One region of the Enterococcus sp. LJL51 genome, then DNA from elsewhere that is predicted to be linked to it. Evidence: predicted binding sites of a transcription regulator. Region 1 holds the regulator's gene; the other holds the start of a gene.
The links. The regulator HrcA, encoded in region 1, represses chaperone genes, less so after heat shock. The targets are predictions, from matches to a motif close to TTAGCACTCNNNNNNNNNGAGTGCTAA.
Positions count from the first base shown of each region.

Region 2: ACYSNQ_RS11260 (ATP-dependent Clp protease ATP-binding subunit) is a predicted target of HrcA. The motif match lies at 5,175-5,201, and genes of this name have one in related genera.

Region 1 covers NZ_JBTXLW010000006.1:147,033-157,321, forward strand. Annotated here, with positions in the region: gene ACYSNQ_RS08275 (VanZ family protein) at 1-138, shown strand, start outside; gene ACYSNQ_RS08280 (DEAD/DEAH box helicase) at 229-1,539, shown strand; gene truB (tRNA pseudouridine(55) synthase TruB) at 1,820-2,740, shown strand; gene ribF (riboflavin biosynthesis protein RibF) at 2,759-3,706, shown strand; gene ACYSNQ_RS08295 (SDR family NAD(P)-dependent oxidoreductase) at 3,986-4,780, opposite strand; gene ACYSNQ_RS08300 (aldo/keto reductase) at 4,795-5,634, opposite strand; gene ACYSNQ_RS08305 (winged helix-turn-helix transcriptional regulator) at 5,765-6,121, shown strand; gene ACYSNQ_RS08310 (helix-turn-helix transcriptional regulator) at 6,128-6,313, shown strand; gene hemW (radical SAM family heme chaperone HemW) at 6,609-7,778, shown strand; gene hrcA (heat-inducible transcriptional repressor HrcA) at 7,933-8,976, shown strand; gene grpE (nucleotide exchange factor GrpE) at 9,038-9,562, shown strand; gene dnaK (molecular chaperone DnaK) at 9,617-10,289, shown strand, end outside.
Region 2 covers NZ_JBTXLW010000011.1:70,301-80,589, forward strand. Annotated here, with positions in the region: gene ACYSNQ_RS11245 (helix-turn-helix domain-containing protein) at 1-278, opposite strand, end outside; gene ACYSNQ_RS11250 (peptide chain release factor 3) at 593-2,170, shown strand; gene ACYSNQ_RS11255 (DUF1827 family protein) at 2,226-2,543, opposite strand; gene ACYSNQ_RS11260 (ATP-dependent Clp protease ATP-binding subunit) at 2,807-5,056, opposite strand; gene ACYSNQ_RS11265 (hypothetical protein) at 5,287-5,469, shown strand; gene ACYSNQ_RS11270 (phosphocarrier protein HPr) at 5,637-5,903, shown strand; gene ptsP (phosphoenolpyruvate--protein phosphotransferase) at 5,903-7,630, shown strand; gene ACYSNQ_RS11280 (DUF1002 domain-containing protein) at 7,811-8,779, shown strand; gene ACYSNQ_RS11285 (DUF1398 family protein) at 9,044-9,445, shown strand; gene tig (trigger factor) at 9,595-10,289, shown strand, end outside.

The DNA.
Region 1 (10,289 bases):
TTACTATTCTTTCTAAATATCGGCTATGCCTTTTTCAAGAAAAACAGAAGGCTATTTTATGAAAGAGCCAGCCATACGTATACTGCCAGTACCATCGCTAGAGAAGAAAAGTTCAGAAAAAGCGGAGAGTCTGAATGACTTTTGTGGTATAATGCTTGAGGACTTACTAGTAATTAAAAGAAAAGAGGTGGGCAAGTGAGCTCCTTTGAACAATTTCAGCCTTTTATTATGAAGGCCTTAGAGGATAAAGGATTTAAAGCACCAACTGAAGTTCAGGAAAAGCTAATCCCTGTGATTAAAAAAGGAAAAAATGTGATTGGACAATCACAAACTGGAAGCGGAAAGACGCATACCTTTCTGTTGCCTTTAATGGATAAAGTTGATGCAGCACGGGATGAAGTACAGATAGTTATTACTGCTCCTAGCCGTGAACTGGCTGGTCAGATTTATGGAGAGGCAAGTCAAATTGCACAATTTAGTTCGCCGGAAATCCGTGTTACAAACTTTGTTGGCGGAACAGATAAGCAGCGTCAGCTTAATAAACTGGGGAATCAACAACCCCATATTGTAATAGGTACGCCTGGCCGGATTTTGGATATGATTAATGAACAAGCACTGAAGGTCCATACGGCGTTTGCTTTTGTAGTAGATGAAGCGGATATGACATTGGACATGGGCTTCCTTGAGGAAGTAGATCATATTGCGGGACGTTTGCCTGATAAGCTGCAAATGCTGGTGTTTTCAGCCACAATTCCTGAAAAGCTAAAGCCTTTTTTGAAGAAGTATATGGAAAATCCAGTTGTTGAACATATTAAACCGAAGACGGTTATTTCTGATACTATTGACAACTGGCTGATATCTACCAAAGGTAAGGATAAAAATCGTTTGATTTATCAGCTGCTGACAGTTGGTCATCCTTATCTGGCAATTGTATTTGCTAACACTAAGCAACGTGTGGATGAAATTGCGGATTATTTGAAAAAGCAAGGGCTAAAAACAGCCAAAATTCACGGAGATATTACGCCGAGAGAACGAAAACGCGTGATGCGCCAAGTTCAAAATCTGGAGTTCCAATATGTAGTAGCAACAGATTTAGCCGCACGGGGCATTGACATTGAGGGAGTTTCTCATGTCATCAATGCAGAAGTGCCTTCAGAACTGGATTTCTTTATTCATCGCGTTGGTAGAACAGGAAGAAATGGTCTGGATGGAACTGCGATAACACTTTATGATCCTTCCGATGATTTACTTATTGCTCAGGTTGAGAAACTTGGGATAAAGTTTTATCCTAAGGAAATCAAAGACGGTGAGATTGTGGATACCTATGATCGTAATCGTCGGACGAAACGTGTAAAATCAAAAGATGAGTTAGATCCTACGCTGATTGGCCTAGTAAAGAAGAAAAAGAAAAAGATTAAACCAGGCTATAAGAAAAAAATTGATCGTGCGATTTCTGCCAGCAATAAGCAGAAACGAAAAGTAGATCGTCGACAGCAAACAAGAACTGCAAGAAAAGCCAAGAAAAACTCTAATCAATAAGACACAGGCAGAGACTTTATTACATACATTTGTATGGTAAGGTCTTTGCTTTTTTAGAGTAGGTTGTAGGTATTTTTAGACATCAAGAGGTGTTTGCACCTGTTTACATTCTATTGACTGAAGTTAGCTATAACACAAAATAAAAGATTATGATTGTGTTATTATATTTTTCAGACACTTATAGGCAGGTGAGGAATCATTGCGTACAGATTTGCGGCGTGTAAACTGAAATCGTTCTATGCTATAATAATCTGGTTAGTACGAAAATGGAGGAAATAAGATGGATGGAATCCTGCCTTTATGGAAGGAAAGCGGAATGACCAGTCATGACTGTGTCTTTAAGCTAAGAAAAATTCTGCATACCAAAAAAATTGGTCATGGAGGCACACTAGACCCTGATGTCTCTGGTGTCTTACCCATTTGTATTGGTAAAGGAACAAAGGTAATTGAATATATGGTTGATTCAGGAAAAACGTATGAAGGAGAGATTACCTTAGGAATCTCTACAACAACTGAAGATGCCAGCGGAGATGTGGTTGAGCAAAAAAGCATTACCACACCTTTTCCTGTTGAGAAAATCGACTGGGCGATGGAACAGATGCTAGGAGAAATCACTCAAATCCCACCGATGTATTCTGCTGTTAAAGTGAACGGGCGGCGATTGTATGACTATGCCCGAAATGGTGAGGAAGTTGAACGACCTAAAAGAACGGCGCTGATTCATTCATTTGAACGAACTAGTACGCCGCAGTTAGATAAGGAGAAAGGAACGCAGTCTTGGCGTTTCAAAGTGGTCTGCGGAAAAGGGACTTATGTACGTACTCTTTCAGTTGATACAGGTACTTTATTAGGCGTACCCGCTCATATGTCTGAGTTAGTTAGAACAGCGAGTGGTGGTTTGAGACAGGATCAGTGTCTGACATTAGCAGAAGTGGCAGAGAAAATGGAGGCCGGAGAAATTAATCAGGTGTTACTACCTATTGAAACAGCAGTTAAAGACTTTCCTGCGTTTTATTTAACGGACGAACAGTATAATAAAGTACGGAATGGCGTATTTTTGACGATGAAAGAGTTGGGCATCACTGATATGCCGGCAGAACTAATTGCCCTCTATCACCATGATTTGGTGGTAAGCTTATATAAACAGCATGAGGAAAAATCTCATCTTTTAAAGCCGAGCAAGGTATTGAGAAATAATTAAAGAAAGAAGTTTTGAATTATGAAAATCGTTTCAATCCGCCATCCCTACGATCCAAAAGAAATTCCAAACGAGGATGTGGTGATGGTTCTGGGTTTTTTTGACGGCGTGCACAAAGGACATCAGAAGGTTATCGAAACCGGCAAAAAAATTGCCGAAGAAAAAGGGCTGAAGCTCGCAGTGATGACTTTTAATCAACATCCTTCAATTGTATTTCAAAAAATTGAGCCGGCATCTATGAAGTACCTGACCAGTTTAAAACAAAAAGAAGAACACATGGAAGCGCTAGGCGTAGACATTCTTTATATTATTGACTTCACCTCTGCATTTGCAAAGCTGCCTCCACAGGAATTTGTTGATCAATATATTGTAGCGCTGCATGGAAAAGTTGCAGTATCCGGGTTTGACTATACTTACGGACCTAAGGATATTGCTGATGTTGCTCATTTTCCTGAATATGCCAAGGGGCGGTTCGATGTTGTTACTGTTCAGAAGGAAGAGCTGGAGGGGCTGAAAATTAGTTCCACACGTATTCGGGAAATGATGGATGATGGTAATATGGAAGAGGTTACTGAGCTATTAGGGTATGTGTATGAAACTGAAGGAACAGTTGTTCATGGAGATGCACGGGGAAGACAACTTGGTTTTCCTACTGCGAATATTCAAGTGAAAAGTATTGTTAGACTACCTCGAATCGGCGTTTATGCTACTCGGATTAAAATTGGTAATCAGTGGTATGCCGGAATGGGATCCATTGGGCATAATGATACATTTGGTGAAGGTAGGGAGTTAACAGTAGAAGTCTATATTTTAGATTTTCATAAAGACATCTATGGTGAGCAGGTTACTGTCCGCTGGGACCACTATCTGCGTGATCAGGTCAAATTCAATGGGGCAGACGCCTTAATTAGCCAACTGAAGCAGGATGAGCAGGATACTGCGGATTATTTTGCAAAAAGGAAAAAGTGAAATAAAGCAGCAAGCTATAGTTAAAGCGACTCTTGCATAACTGCAGTTGGCAAGAGAAGAATCCTATTGGTGAGAGAGTCAGTGCTTCTAATTGATGCGCACTCTTAATTAAGGACAGGTTGAGTATAAGACGTTTTAGATCTCATGTTCAACCTGTCTTTTGTATATTCGTGATAATTAGTTTCTCAACTTTAGCAGTGTAGCCTCTAATTGCATTTAATTTGAACGTTTTTTACAAATCACAGGCTGGGAACTGCTTTCTTATCTTTTCATAAATAGCTAATAAATCGTAGGGATTAAGCCGCCATCTGCACGTAAAGCAGAGCCGGAAAAAGATGAGGCATACGGGCTGGCAACAAAAACGGCCAACCGACCGATTTCTTCAGGACGAATCAGCCGCTGAATCTGTGAAAGAGGACGATGGTTTTTCATAAAATCATGTTCCCATTCATCTGAAGGAAGACTGCTATCCTGGTACATGTCCTCAAGCATTTTCTGAACACCTTCAGTCAAAGTAGAGCCAGGCATAATCGTATTTACCGTTACATGAGTACCTACGGTCAGCTTCGATAAGCTTTTTGCTAAGGATAGATTCATTGTCTTCGTCATACTGTACTGGGCCATTTCTCCTGACGGCATCAAGGCCTCTTCGCTGGCGATAAAAATAATTCGTCCGAAATCCTGTTTCAGCATAGCTGGTAAATAATGGTTGGCTAGAGCATTACCGGCTAAGACATTAACCTTGAAAAAATGTTCCCAAATATCATCGGTGATAGCCCAATAATCCATTGGCTGAAAAATACCCATGTTGTTAACTAAAATATCTACTTTAGGAAAGGTATTGAAAAGCTTCTCACGTTCTTCTAATTTTTCTAAATCAGCTGGGGCCCCATGTGGGTCAGTTTCTGGAAACAGCTGCTTAATCTCCTCAACAGCATGCATCACCTGAACTTTATCTCGTCCGTTAATAATCACATCTGCTCCTTCGCGTGCCAGCTCAATAGCGATGGCTTTTCCAATTCCTTTGGTGGAACCAGTAACAAGAGCAGTTTTTTTAGCTACATTCATCTCCATAATAAAAACCTCCTTTAAAAGTCAAACGTATCGGGATCTGGTCCGACGCGTAGATTTTCGTTCAAATTAGTTATTGCCACCATCTCTTCATCAGATAATTCAAAATCAAACAGCTGTGCATTACTTTTCATCCGAGCAGACTGCACAGATTTTACTACCAGCAGAATATCCTGTTGAACAGCCCAACGCAAAACTATTTGTGCGCTGGAACGCTGGTGAGCTGCCCCAATCTTTTGTAGGAGGGGGTCATTTAATATTCTGCCCTGCATCAATGGTGACCAAGCCTGAATATGGGTATTATGCTGTTTACAAAAATCCCGTAATTTCTGCTGGTTCAATTTTGGATGCAGCTCAATTTGATTGATGACAGGTAGAACGGTTGCGAAACTTAGCAGCTTTTCTAAATGCTGAATCTGAAAATTGCTGACGCCGATAGCCTTAACTTTTCCAGCTTTGTATAGGTCCTCCAATGCTTTCCAGGATGTCTCAAATGCATCTGTTCCAGGCCAGTGAATCAGGTATAAATCAAGGTAGTCCAGCCCTAGAAGTGACAAACTATTTTCAAAAGCAGTTATTGTTTCGTCATAGGATAAGTGATTATTCCAAAGCTTGGAAGTCACAAATAGTTCTTCCCTTGCTATATTTGCTGCTGCCATTCCTTTTTTTATTCCAGCGCCTGTACCAGCTTCGTTTCCGTAAATTTGAGCAGTGTCAATCAGGCGGTAGCCTTGAAGAATTCCTTCAGAAACCACTGCTTCTGTTTCTTCATCAGGTATTTGAAAAACCCCTAAGCCTAACCCGGGAATTTGGCTTCCATTGTTTACTATTATTTTTTCTTCTAATGAATGAATCATTGATTTTCCTCCTCAAGCTTTTTCTGAAATTACTATATAACGGAATTATCCAAAAGGATAGTACCGACTTTTTTGTGCTATACTAACAAAAAAGTATCAATTGTGAAACTAGAAGGATTGGAGCGAAAAAATGAAACAAAAAATTTATAATATTGGTGTTGAAGCTGCGATGGAGGTTATTGGCGGGAAATGGAAACCGATTATTTTATGTAATTTGCGTCATGGTGCATTGCGTCCAAGCGACTTGCAGCGTAAAATTCCGGGAATTAGTCAGAAAATGCTGACTCAGCAGCTGCGTGAATTAGAATTGGATAATATTGTCAAACGAAAATCATACAATCAGGTACCGCCAAAAGTAGAATACTCATTGAGTCCATATGGAGAAACACTGGAAATTGTTTTGGATGGATTGTGTCAGTGGGGCACGATGCATGTGACCACCTTGCAGAATCAGGGGGAAGAGGTACTGCTTTTAGCAGAAAGTTGATAGAAAATGAAGAAAATTGAGCGTGTTTTATCAATCATTATTTTACTTTTAGAAAATGATGTTATTTCCGCTTCTGAGCTGGCTGCACGTTTCGGCGTTTCTAAGCGAACAATTTTCAGAGACATTGAAACGATTGAATATGCAGGTTTTCCGATTCACTCAGCTTTTCAAAAAACAGAGCTATTGTACTGAATCCTCAAGAAGTGTTGCCAATAGATACTCTGATTATCTGTATCCAGATGGCACTAACCTACCATGATAAAAAATAGAACTGAAAGATGCCAAACAGACTCTCTATAACCTATGCGGATAATATGCTAAAATAGACGGAAACATCCAGTGTTTAACTGGCGGCTTAAGCTTGAAAAGCAACCGAAGGGCGCTAGAAATGATTAAAATTTGAACGATGATACAAGTGAATTTTTTCTAATGGTTTCCATGGTGTTAATATTGTGTGATTTTGGTTTTTGGAAGGAAAATGAATAGAATGACGATAAACAATGATTTAAGAAACAACAGCAAAATTTCAGCTTACATTCACATACCATTCTGTGAGCATATCTGCTACTATTGCGACTTCAATAAAGTTTTTCTGGAAGGTCAGCCGGTAGATGAATATATTGAAGCGCTGCTAAAAGAGATTCGTCTGACATTGGCGCAATCCCCTCGAAAAAAGATGGAAACAATCTATATAGGCGGCGGAACACCAACATCGCTAAGTGCAGAACAGCTGGACCGCTTGCTGTTTGGTGTGAGGGAGCTGCTTCCTTTTGATGACTGCAACGAGTTTACAGTAGAAGCAAATCCGGGAGATTTAAGTCGAGAGAAGCTGAAAGTAATGAAGAATTATGGTGTAAACCGTCTATCAATGGGGGTTCAGACCTTCGACGATCAACTGCTGAAAAAAATTGGTAGAAAACATACCGCAGCTGATGTCTACCAGACAATGGACTTTTTAGACAAAGAGGCATTTGAGAATGTTAGTATTGATTTAATTTATGCGTTGCCAGGGCAGACGCTTGCCAGCTTCCAGGATACACTTCAGCGGGCAATTGATTTAGACCTCCCTCATTATTCATTGTATTCACTGATATTGGAAAATAAAACGATGTTTATGAATTGGGTGAGACAAGGAAGGCTGACTCTTCCTGATGAGGATGCGGAAGCAGGGATGTTTGAAGAGACAATCAAAAAAATGGCGCAGACGAACAGACAACAGTACGAGGTCAGCAATTTTGCGTTGAAGGGAAAAGAGAGCCAACACAATCTTGTGTATTGGAATAATGAACATTATTATGGATTTGGTGCTGGAGCCAGTGGTTATCTGGGAGACAATCGTTACCGTAATTACGGACCCATTCAGCATTATTTAAAACCCTTGCGTGAAAATCGTCTGCCAGTATTAGAAACTGAACATTTAACTAAGAACAATCAAATTGAAGAAGAAATGTTTCTGGGACTAAGAAAGCTAAGCGGTGTAAACAAAAAGCGTTTTGTAGAAAAGTTTGGCATTGACATAACGACAGTTTACGGGGAAGTTATTCCTTCACTAATCAATAAGGGATTATTAGTTGAAACAGCAGAGGCACTTCGCCTCAGTGAAAAAGGACTATATATTGGAAATGAAGTCTTTGAATCCTTCCTTTTGGATGCTTAATAACAAGAAAAAAGAAAACTATAGCAATTTTTAGCACTCGGTTATAAAGAGTGCTAAAAATTGCTGTTTTTTTCTTGACAATCATGATAGAACTTGCTATATTAATAATTGTATTAGCACTCATTAGATAGGAGTGCTAATGGAGGGTGGTATTATGATTACTGAAAGACAAAAAGAAATCTTGAGACTTATCATCCAGCAGTACACAACTACGGGGACACCTGTAGGTTCGAAAAAATTGATGGAGGATGGAATCAAGTCCAGTTCTGCCACAATTCGAAATGATATGAAAGCTTTAGAGGAGCAGGGATTGCTGCTTAAAACCCATTCTTCTTCTGGAAGGGTTCCGTCTATGAACGGCTATCGCTATTATGTTGATTACCTGCTGAAACCAGCTGAGGTAGAACCGGGAGAATTAAATAGTATTCGCCAGTCCTTTGGCTCAGAGTTTCGGGAGATTAATGATATCATTGAACAATCTGCGAAAATCTTATCTGAGCTAACCAGCTATACAGCGTTTTCTTTGGGGCCGGAGGTTAAGGAAAGAAAATTAACAGGATTTCGGATGGTTCCTTTGAATGATCGGCAGGTTATTGCTATCATTGTTACTGACAAAGGAAATGTCGAGAGTCAGGTATTTGCTATCCCAAACACTGTTTCCAAAGAAGATTTAGAAAAAATGACTAATATTATCAACGAAAAGCTTGTTGGGCAGCCTTTGCTGACCGTTTACCATCGTTTACGCACAGAGATTCCAATGATTCTGCACAGGTATTTCCAAACGCCTGAAGGGATGATGAATCTTTTCGACACGATGCTGGGGCACATTTTTGAAGAGAAGGTTTATGTGAGCGGTCGTTTGAATCTGCTGGATTTTGGCGTTAGTATGGATCACAGTCAGTTAAAATCAGTTTATTCTTTTATGAATAACACAGAAGCGCTGACCAATCTGCTGGAAATGACTGAAACAGCTGCAAGACCAATTAGCTTTAAAATCGGTTCGGAAATCGGCAACGATTTACTGAAAAGCATGAGCATGATTACGGCAACCTATGAAGTTATCGGACATGGCAAAGGAACTATCGCATTACTGGGACCGGCAAGTATGCCGTATTCTAAAATATTTAGTCTAGTTGATGTATTTAGAAATGAGCTGGCTTCACAGTTAGGCTCTTACTATCGATTTCTTGATGGATAGCGCTTTGGTGATATTCTTAAAGATAAATTGAATCTACGAAACGGGAAGGGAAGTTGCTGGATTGAACAAAGAAGAAAAAGAAGAGCTTCAGGATCAAGTAGAAGAAACAGCTTCGGAAAACACAGAACCTGAACTGACAGAAACAGAAACACTAAAGAACGAGCTTAATGAAATGGAAGATAAGTTCCTGCGGGCCCGTGCAGAAATTGCTAATATGAGCAATCGTTTTAAAAATGAACGAGAGCTGCTGGTTCGTTACAGATCACAGGATTTAGGGAAAAAATTATTGCCGGCTCTAGATAATTTAGAACGGGCAATGGCGATTGAAGTCGACGATGAACAAGGCGCAAGCCTGAAAAAGGGCATCGAGATGGTTTATGAAAGCATGATCTTTGCCTTGAAAGAAGAAGGAATCGAAGAAATACCGGCACAGGGAGAGTCTTTCGATCCGAATCTTCATCAAGCAGTTCAGACAGTTCCGGCTGATGATGGTGTTGCTTCAGACACAATTGTAGAGGTTCTGCAAAAGGGCTATAAGCTACAGGATCGTGTTCTGCGCGCCAGCATGGTAGTCGTTTCTCAATAAATAAAATAAGCACATTCAATTTTAAAATTAAAATAGAAGATAGGAGAAATAAACATGAGTAAAATAATTGGTATTGACTTAGGAACAACAAACTCAGCAGTTGCTGTATTAGAAGGCGGAGAAGCAAAGATTATTGCGAATCCAGAAGGAAACCGTACAACACCTTCTGTTGTATCTTTTAAAAATGGAGAAATTCAAGTAGGGGAAGTTGCTAAGCGTCAGGCAGTGACAAATCCTCATACAATCGCTTCAATTAAACGCCACATGGGTGAAGCTGGCTTTAAAGTGGAAGCTGAAGGTAAATCTTATACGCCTCAGGAAATTTCTGCAATGATTCTGCAATATCTAAAAGGTTTTGCAGAAGACTACCTAGGTGAAAAAGTAGATAAAGCAGTTATTACTGTTCCAGCATATTTCAACGATGCACAACGTCAGGCAACTAAAGATGCTGGTAAAATTGCCGGGTTGGAAGTTGAACGGATTGTCAATGAACCAACAGCAGCAGCATTGGCTTATGGTTTGGACAAAACAGATAAAGATGAAAAAATTCTAGTATTTGACTTGGGCGGCGGTACATTTGACGTTTCCATCCTTGAGTTAGGCGATGGTGTCTTTGATGTATTATCTACTTCTGGAGACAACAACTTAGGTGGGGATGATTTCGATAACAAAATCATTGATCATATGGTTGCGGAATTCAAGAAAGAAAACGGTATCGACTTAGGTC
Region 2 (10,289 bases), on a different contig from region 1:
GGAATACTTTGTGTTATTAAATACTGGTAATACTGATCGTAAGAAACTGAACGATCATAGTGAATCCCCTGATCAGTGATAAACTCGGCAGAGGTCTGTGTAAGATCATCAAGATCTTGTTGAATTAGTTCTAGAAGATACGAGACCCGGCTATAAGAATAATCCAGATTGCTTTCAAGGAAATTAATACTGTAATAATCATCCGGCAGCTTTGCCAGAAGATTAAACAAGGTCAGCTTCCTTTTCGTTATATCTTCCAGAATTAGCTCTTCAAACATGAAAAGTCCCTCCTTGTATTGTGTTATTCCAAAAATAATTCTGACAATTCGATTGGCTTTGTGTTGTCAAATAACTACTCCCCATACAAGTAACATGTCTAAAACAACTATGTGATATAACGATTATATATTATTTTGAAAGAAATTGCTTCACAAAATAAGTTTTTTATAATTTTGAAATTATGCCCTGTTCCATGATATACTACACTAGTTGAAATTTATTTATAGGAGAAACGCGATGTAAATCATAATTATTACTGCTGAAAAACAGAAAACATAGACAATTTTTGAAGAAGAATGGAGTTAAAATGTATATGAACAATCCAAATTTAGAAGAGCAGGTGGATAGCCGCCGTACGTTTGCGATTATTTCCCATCCGGATGCCGGAAAAACGACAATTACAGAGCAGCTGCTGCTCTTTGGCGGAGCGATTCGTCAAGCAGGAACAGTTAAAGGAAAGAAAACTGGGAATTTTGCGAAATCAGACTGGATGGAAATTGAAAAGCAGCGGGGAATTTCTGTAACAAGCTCTGTTATGCAGTTTGATTATGATGGAAAAAGAGTAAATATTTTGGATACACCTGGCCATGAGGACTTCTCTGAAGATACTTACCGGACATTGATGGCAGTGGATAGTGCAGTGATGGTTATTGATAGTGCGAAAGGGATTGAGGCACAGACCAAGAAGCTGTTTCAGGTTGTAAAAAAAAGAGGAATTCCGATTTTTACATTTATTAATAAGCTGGATAGAGATGGACGTGAACCTCTTGATTTGCTGGAAGAGCTTGAAGAAGTTTTGGAGATTGAATCTTACCCGATGAACTGGCCGATTGGCATGGGTAAAGGTCTAGAAGGACTGTATGATATCTATAATGAACGGGTAGAGCTGTACCGTTCAGAAGCACATGGGCAAGACAAATTTATCCCGCTAAAAGACGGTGAAATTCCTGATAATCACCCATTGAATGAAAATAATCTATATCATCAGGCATTAGAAGATGTGGAACTGCTTTTGGAAGCAGGGGATGCATTTGATGAAGGAAAAATCGCTCAGGGAAATCAAACGCCGGTTTTCTTTGGATCAGCCTTAACAAATTTTGGTGTTCAGACTTTCCTGGAAACATTTTTGCAGTTTGCGCCTGCACCCTATGCACATCGAACAGAGGATGGGGAAGAAGTCAGTCCTTATGAAGAAGAATTCTCTGGTTTTGTTTTTAAAATTCAGGCGAATATGAATCCGGCCCATCGGGATCGGATTGCTTTTGTACGTATTTGCTCAGGTACGTTTGAACGGGGAATGGATGTTACTCTTGAAAGAACCAGTAAAAAAATTAAGCTTAGCAATGTGACTCAGTTTATGGCAGATGCCAGAGAAAACGTTGAAGAAGCGGTTGCTGGAGACATCATTGGGGTCTATGACACTGGGAATTACCAGATTGGAGACAGTCTTTACGAAGGTAAGCTAAAGGTTAAGTACGAAGAACTGCCGTCATTTACGCCAGAGCTGTTTATGAAGGTTACAGCAAAAAATGTCATGAAGCAAAAATCATTTCATAAAGGCATGTATCAGCTTGTTCAAGAAGGAGCTATTCAGTTATACAAGACATATCTGACAGAAGAATATATCATCGGGGCAGTCGGACAACTGCAGTTTGAGGTTTTCCAGCATCGAATGATGAATGAATACAATTCTGAGGTGATAATGACACCAATGGGATCGAAAATCGCCCGGTGGATTAAACCAGAAGATTTGGATGAACGCATGAGCTCAAGTCGGAATATTCTGGCCAAGGACCGTTTTGATCAGCCGCTGTTCTTATTTGAAAATCAGTTTGCTATGCGTTGGTTTGCGGACAAATATCCAGAGGTCGAGTTAAGTAGTCTATTATAAGCAAAAACATCCGGCAGCTGTTGAGCTGCTGGATGCTTTTTTGTTTTAGTTCATTTCAGGAGCTTCTGATTAAAGCACCGGCTAAAGGAATTGAAATTTCTGTGATGCCCTTCAGTTCAATAACTTCTATCTTATCATTTTGAACCAATTCTTTCGGCAAGCGTTTCAAAAAGAATTTCAAGATTTCGTTGGCCTCGGCTTTTCTAATTGCCCGCTTTTGGTTCAAAATTAGAATCTCTACATGGCTTTCTGCTTCAGAGTAGACTACTGTAGTATTCCCTGCGGAATATACTTTGACAAATTGAGCGTCTGTATTTTCCAGCTGCTTATTTACCAAGTTTCTGTGACTGTTGGTAACATTAACTAATTTCATACATCTCACCTCTATTTCTTTCCTATTTTTCTTCGAAATATGTAAACTATAACGCACGTTAATTATAAATGGCTTTTTTTCAAATAAAAAGAATTATGCTTAAATTTTACCATAAAACTTGGGTCAGGTATAAAAAATTGGTTTATTTTTTTGTTTTTTTATCCATTTCCTTTAATTTGTAAAAAAACCCCAATCAGTCTTGTTTATGGACAGGTTGGGGCTTAGTATATTCTTTTCTAATAAACGGAGCTGTTATTCTTTATTTACTCAGTTTTTGTATCGACAGCATCATCTGCTTTAAGTTCTTCAGCAGCAGACTTTTGTGTTGTCACAATAATCTTGTCTTCATCTGTTAATTCAGCTGCTAGAGCTGTATCTTCGGGATGGTCCAAATAGTACTCTGCGATACCATCTTCTATTTGTTCCTGAATGGTCCGTCTTAATGGTCTAGCACCCATTGCAGGATCATAGCCAAGGTCAACGAGTTTTTCCTTCACCTCGATTGGCACCTCAATATGAAGCTTTTGCGGAGCCAATAGCTGGTTCACTTCGTTCAGCATTAATGTGACAATTTTCAACAGGTCTTCTTTGCTCAATGCACTGAATTCTACAATGCCGTCAAATCTGTTTAAAAATTCTGGTGTAAAGAAATTATTCAGCTGACCAAGAATAGAGCGGGTTACGCCTTCACGGGCAGCACCAAAACCGACATTAGCTTCAATTTTTCCGCTTCCGGCATTACTAGTCATAATGATGATAGTATCCTTGAAACTGACTGTTCGTCCCTGAGCATCTGTCAAACGGCCATCATCCAAAATCTGTAAGAACATATGCAGAACATCCGGATGGGCTTTTTCAATTTCATCCAATAGAATCAGACTGTAAGGATTCCGACGGACTTTTTCAGTCAGCTGACCGGCTTCATCATAGCCGACATAACCTGGAGGAGAACCAATCAGTTTTGATACACTGTGTTTCTCCATGTATTCACTCATGTCAAAGCGGACCATCGTATCTTCTGAACCGAATAATTCAAAGGCTAACTGTTTAGCCAGCTCAGTTTTACCCACACCAGTTGGTCCAACAAAAAGGAAGGAGCCAATTGGACGGTTCTTTTTGCCTAAGCCTACCCGATTTCTACGAATCGCTTTCGCTACTTTATCAACAGCCGCATCTTGCCCGATTACATTTGCTTTCAAATCATCAGACAGATTTTTCAGCTGTGTTTGCTCTTTTTCTTTCAGCTCGCCGACTGGAATTCCTGTCCGCTGCTCAACAATCGCTTCAATAACTTTTTCTGTGATAACCGGCATTTCATCATCGCTGACTTGTTTTTCCTTCATAACCTGCAGCTTGTTAATCTGATCACGGTAGTAAGCAGCTTTTTCAAAATCTTCTTCGGCAGAGGCTTGTTGTTTTTGCTGTTCTGCTTCCGCTAATTTCCGCTCAATGGTTTTTGGATCAGCAATCTGAATTGTTAGGTTCATTTTTGAACCAGACTCATCAAGCAAGTCAATTGCTTTATCAGGTAGAAAACGATCTTGAATGTAACGGTTGGAAAGATAAGCAGCAGCCTTAATCGCTTCATCAGTGTATTTCACATGATGATAATCTTCATAGCGCTTTTGAAGTCCTTGCAAAATTGCAATAGTTTCCTCTACTGAAGGCTCGTCTACACGAACTGGCTGCATTCTACGTTCTAATGCGGCATCTTTTTCAATAATCCGATATTCGGTTAATGTAGTAGCTCCGACCATCTGCAGCTCACCTCTAGCAAGTGCCGGCTTCAGGATATTTCCTGCATCCATATTTCCATCACCAGCTGCTCCGGCACCAACTAATTCATGAACTTCATCAATAAACAGGATAACATTTTCCGCTTGTTTGATTTCCTCAATCAATTTTTGCATTCTTTCTTCAAACTGACCTCTGATACCTGTTCCTTGAACAAGAGAAGCAACATCTAAGCGAATCACTTCTTTTTCAAGCAGCTTTTGAGGAACATCGCCATCGATTATTTTTTGGGCTAGTCCTTCTACAACTGCAGTTTTACCAACACCAGGCTCACCAATCAAAACAGGGTTATTTTTGGTTCTTCTGTTTAGGATTTCAATTACACGTTTGATTTCGTCATCACGTCCGACTACGGGGTCGATGTCGCCTTTTCTGGCAGCTTCAGTTATATTGATGCCATACTCGCCTAGTAAGCCGGAAGCTTGTCCTCCTCCTCGCGGCGGTTGTCCGTTAAAGCCGTTGCCATCGCCAAATTGTGTTGGCGGCGTCTGCTGACCTAAGCGGTCTCCCTGCTGCATTTGCTGAGAAAGAGAGCGGTATAAATCATCTAAGCTTCCAAAGCCAAACGGGTCCTGAGACATCGTAGGGGAAGTATTATTTGCTTGTGCTTTTAATTTTTGATAGCAGCTTTGGCAATAGTCCAGCTGTTTCCTTTGACCATTGACATTTGCATATAAGTGAATCGTAGCTTCATTTTGCTTACAGTTTTGACAAATCATCTACTAAAACACGTCCTTTCACTTTTAAAAGAAATCAGTCAAATAAAAGGTCAAAAAAACAACTGACCTTTATTGACCTTTGAGATTATTATAGCATGTTTTATTGAAGAATCAAGTATTTCAACTCGTTATGTATAAGTAATAAACCTTGCTAGAATCTCAAGTTTAGACAAATCAGCGGCTTTCATTTAAAATAATAGAGATTTCAAAAAGGGAGGTGGAAATTTCCTATGTTCGAAAACCCGTTTGAGGAACGAATTCAGCAGCTGAAAGAGGGGGAAATCAGCGAAATAGTCGTTGAGAGAAACGATTTCAATCTATTCAGAGAGGCCTGGAAAGTTCTTCCTGATCGGACTAAAATTATCGGGGAAGCTGGGCTGAACGGAGAAATTATTTACCGATTCGTTAAATAGTTTGAAAAGGTTTACGTGATTCCTTAAAAAATCGTTGAAAACAGTTGTAACAATATCAAAAAAATGGTAATCTTAAAAATTGAAAGGGTTGTTCCAAAGGCGCTTTTGTGTTGTTAAGAAAACCCTAACATAAAAAAATATTTTACTTACGAAGGAGACCGATTCATATGGAAAAGAAAGACTTTCACGTTGTAGCAGAAACAGGGATTCACGCACGTCCAGCTACATTACTAGTACAAACTGCAAGCAAATTTAACTCTGATATTAACTTAGAGTACAAAGGTAAATCAGTTAACCTTAAGTCAATCATGGGAGTTATGTCTCTTGGTGTAGGCCAAGGCTCTGACGTAACTATCACTGTAGACGGTGTTGACGAAGCGGACGCAATTGCTGCAATCGTTGAAACAATGAAAAAAGAAGGATTGTCTGAATAATGTCTGAGATGCTTAAGGGAATTGCCGCAAGTGATGGTGTTGCAATTGCTAAAGCCTATCTTCTTGTACAACCAGACCTTTCTTTCAGCAAAACTTCTGTAGAAGATACTGCAGCTGAAGAAGCTCGTTTAGATGATGCATTAGCAAAATCTACAGTAGAACTTCAGGCTATCAGAGAAAAGGCAGCACAAAGTCTTGGTGAAGAAGAAGCACAGGTTTTTGATGCACACTTAATGGTTTTGGCTGATCCGGAAATGATCGGACAGATCAAACAAAATATTCAAGATAACAAAGTAAATGCTGAAGCCGGTTTGAAAGAAGTTACTGATATGTATATCGGTATGTTCGAAGCAATGGACGATAATGCGTACATGCAGGAACGTGCTGCTGATATCCGCGACGTAGCAAAACGTGTTTTAGCACATTTACTAGGGGTAACTTTACCAAACCCTTCAATGATCAACGAAGAAGTAATCGTCGTTGCTCATGACTTAACTCCAAGTGATACAGCTCAGTTGGATAGAACGTATGTAAAAGCCTTTGTTACCGACATTGGCGGACGTACATCGCATTCAGCGATTATGGCTCGTTCACTGGAAATCCCTGCAATCGTGGGAACAATGGAAATCACTGCTAAAGTTAAAGCCGGCGACATTTTAGCTGTTAACGGTATTGATGGAGATGTGATTTTAGATCCTACAGATGCAGAAAAGGCTGACTTTGAAGCTAAAGGGAAAGCATACGCTGACCTGAAAGCCGAGTGGGAAAAGCTGAAAAATGCAAAAACAGAAACTGCTGACGGCAAACATTTTGAGTTAGCTGCCAACATTGGTACACCAAAAGATTTAGAAGGTGTTCATAATAATGGCGGTGAAGCGATTGGTTTATACCGTACAGAATTCTTGTATATGGATTCACCTGATTTCCCAACAGAGGAGGATCAGTACGAAGCATATAAAGCTGTTCTTGAAGGCATGGATGGCAAGCCAGTTGTTGTTCGTACGATGGATATCGGCGGAGACAAAGAGCTTCCTTACCTGCAGCTGCCTCATGAAATGAATCCATTCTTAGGTTACCGTGCATTGCGTATCAGCTTATCTGAACAAGGAGACGATATGTTCCGTACACAAATGCGTGCGTTGCTTCGTGCTTCAGTTCATGGTAATCTGCGAATCATGTTCCCAATGGTTGCTACTCTGAAAGAATTCAGAGCAGCGAAAAAAATCTTTGATGAAGAAAAACAAAAATTAGTAAGTGAAGGAAGCACAGTTTCTGATACGATTCAAGTTGGTATCATGATTGAGATTCCTGCAGCAGCAGTGATTGCTGACAAATTTGCTAAAGAAGTTGACTTCTTCAGTGTTGGAACAAATGATTTGATTCAGTATACAATGGCTGCTGACCGTATGAATGAACGAGTTTCTTACTTGTACCAACCATATAACCCATCAATTCTACGTTTGATTAAAAACGTTATTGATGCAGCACACGCTGAAGGAAAATGGGCTGGTATGTGTGGAGAGATGGCAGGAGATCAAACAGCTGTACCTCTATTAGTTGGTATGGGACTGGATGAATTCTCTATGAGCGCAACATCAATCCTGAAAACTCGCAGTTTGATGAAACGTTTGGATACTACTAAGATGGCTGAACTAGCGGATCGTGCTCTTAACGAGTGTGATACTATGGAAGAAGTCGTTGAATTGGTTGAAGAATACACAAAATAAGTCATATTTAAATCATTACCTAGACAGATTCACTCTGACTAGGTAATGATTTTTTGTATTCAATTAGAGCGATTTTTAAGATTCAACACAATAAAATTTTATTAAAATGATTTATTCTTAACAAATAACTAATCTTCTTGCTGTATAGTGAAAGCCAGTAAAATTTTTAGGAGGACTACTATGAAACGTAAACAAAAAATCAGTGCAATCGCTTTGGCGATGCTTTTATTATCTGTCGGTTTATATAACGGAAAAACGGCTTTAGCAACAGAAGAAAGTACTGGAGCAGCAACAGAGAGCTCAAGTACGACTGAGACCTCCAGCAGCTCTGAAGAAGCGCTGCAGATTAATGCTGTTGCATTGGGAAATGCTCTGACAAAGGAACAGCAGGACTACACACTGGAGAAGCTTGGTATAAAAGGAGAAACCCCAATCTATACAACTAATGGTCAGGATTTGATGAGCTTTATTCCCGATGGGGGATTCAATGCGGAATGGGCTGTTTATAGTTCTGTGCGTATGGAGACGGAGCAGAAGGGCTCGGGGATTACTGTGGATATTGCCACACCTGAGAATATCACTAGAATTACTGCTGCACAGTATCAAAATGCCGCTTTAACAGCAGGAATTTCTGATGCGAAACTGACAGTTGCTTCGGCCGTGCCAATCGACGGTTCCGGCGCGTTAGCCGGCGTCTATAAGATTGTTGAAGAATCAGGCGGAATAATCAACAGAGACCGTGTAGAGGTCGCTCAGGACGAAATGGACGTACTCTCTAAAATCACTGAAGAAAATAAAGAAAAGGACGGCTATACAGATGAAGCGTTAAATGCTGCACAGGAACAAGCCAAAACGGAATTGGCAGCTAAAACAGCCGATGGTCAGACGTTAACTCAAAAAGATATCCAGGAAGCTGTAGAAAAGGCTTTGAAGAGTCAAGGAATAGAAGATGTGATGACCTCAGATCAGGTAACTGAGTTGACTACCTTAATGAGCGACATGAAAGACAAGAATATTTTTGAGGATTTCGTAGGAGAACTGGACTTAACCAAAGCTAAGGAACAGCTCCAAGAGAAATCAAAAGGTGTGTGGGAGCATATTAAGAGCTTCTTTACTGGGATTTGGAACGCTATTACTGGCGGGGAATAGCAAGCCTAATTAAGCTCAATGAAGTGAAGAACAAAGTAGATATATGGCTGCAGAGGTTGTTACAAAAGTGTTCAGCTCCGAGAAAGCTGCTTTTGGAATACCGTTTATTCGGTTTTAGGGATGTCAAAAGTCTGGGATTTTGTTTATGTCCCGGACTCTTTTTTTCGGATAAAACGGCAGCTGGATAATTGGTTTTAATACGGAATAATTGCTGACAAAATCAAAATATGCTTCAATAGGATGAAAAGCATCGGAGGAGTAGCAATGACATTGAATTATCAAGATATTGAAAATGCTGTGAATCAAGAGGAAAATGCAGGAGGTTTTGCTTTGTTGATTCAGCGCTTTAAGAATCTAGGGGTCAAGCGATATGATTACTTTGTAGAAGAAGGAGTCTACCGCTACTATGATGAAAATTCAACTATTGATTTGCGAATGAACGGTGTTGCTAAAACTGTTGCAGAACAGCCTTCAGCTTCAGGCATAAAGGCAGCTGTGACAAAGGCTCAGGCAGGTATGATTGATTTTGAGGGCTTCTGTCAGCTCGCCGGAAAAGCGGGGATTAGTTATTGGATAACTGATTTAGAGCAGATGGTAGTTTCTTATCGGGATGTTAAAAAAAATGAGATACTAGCTGAGCCGATTCCGCTGATTACTGAACAATAATTGAAGAATTGTCTTGAATCATAAAAAAACAGAAATTCTTCTGATGGATATCATCTAAAATATTTACATTTATCCAGTGATAGTGTACTATTTAAAGGTATGCATAAAGCAAATATGATGTATAAATAATGTTATTCGGAGGGAATTTAATGTCTGCGAAATGGGAAAAAAAGGGCACGAATGATGGTGTGTTAACTTTTTCAATCGATAGCCAAACAATCGAAAAAGGCTTAGTACAAGCTTTTAACAAAGTAAAGAAAAACCTGAATGTTCCAGGTTTCCGTAAAGGGAAAGTATCTCGTCAAGTATTTAACCGTATGTATGGTGAAGAAGCATTGTACGAAGATGCATTGAATGCTGTTTTACCAGAGTCATATGAAGCAGCGGTAAAAGAAGCAGCTATCGAACCAGTTTCTCAACCTAAAATTGACGTTGAAAGCATGAATAAAGGTGAAGACTGGGTTATCACTGCAGAAGTAACTGTAAAACCAGAAGTAAAACTTGGTGAATACAAAAATCTGACAGTTGAAAAACAAGACCGTGAAGTAACAGAGGAAGATGTTGATGCACGTTTGAAGCGTGAACAGGAATCTTTAGCTGAACTGGTTATTAAAGAAGATGAAGCAGCTGTAGACGGCGATACTGTAGTTATTGACTTTGAAGGCTTCAAAGATGGTGAAGCATTTGAAGGCGGAAAAGGTGAAAATTACGCTCTTGAGTTGGGTTCAAACTCATTTATTCCTGGCTTTGAAGCACAGCTGGTAGGTAAAAAAGCCGGTGAAGAAACAGAAGTAAAGGTTACTTTCCCAGAAGATTACCAAGCTGAAGATTTAGCTGGTCAAGA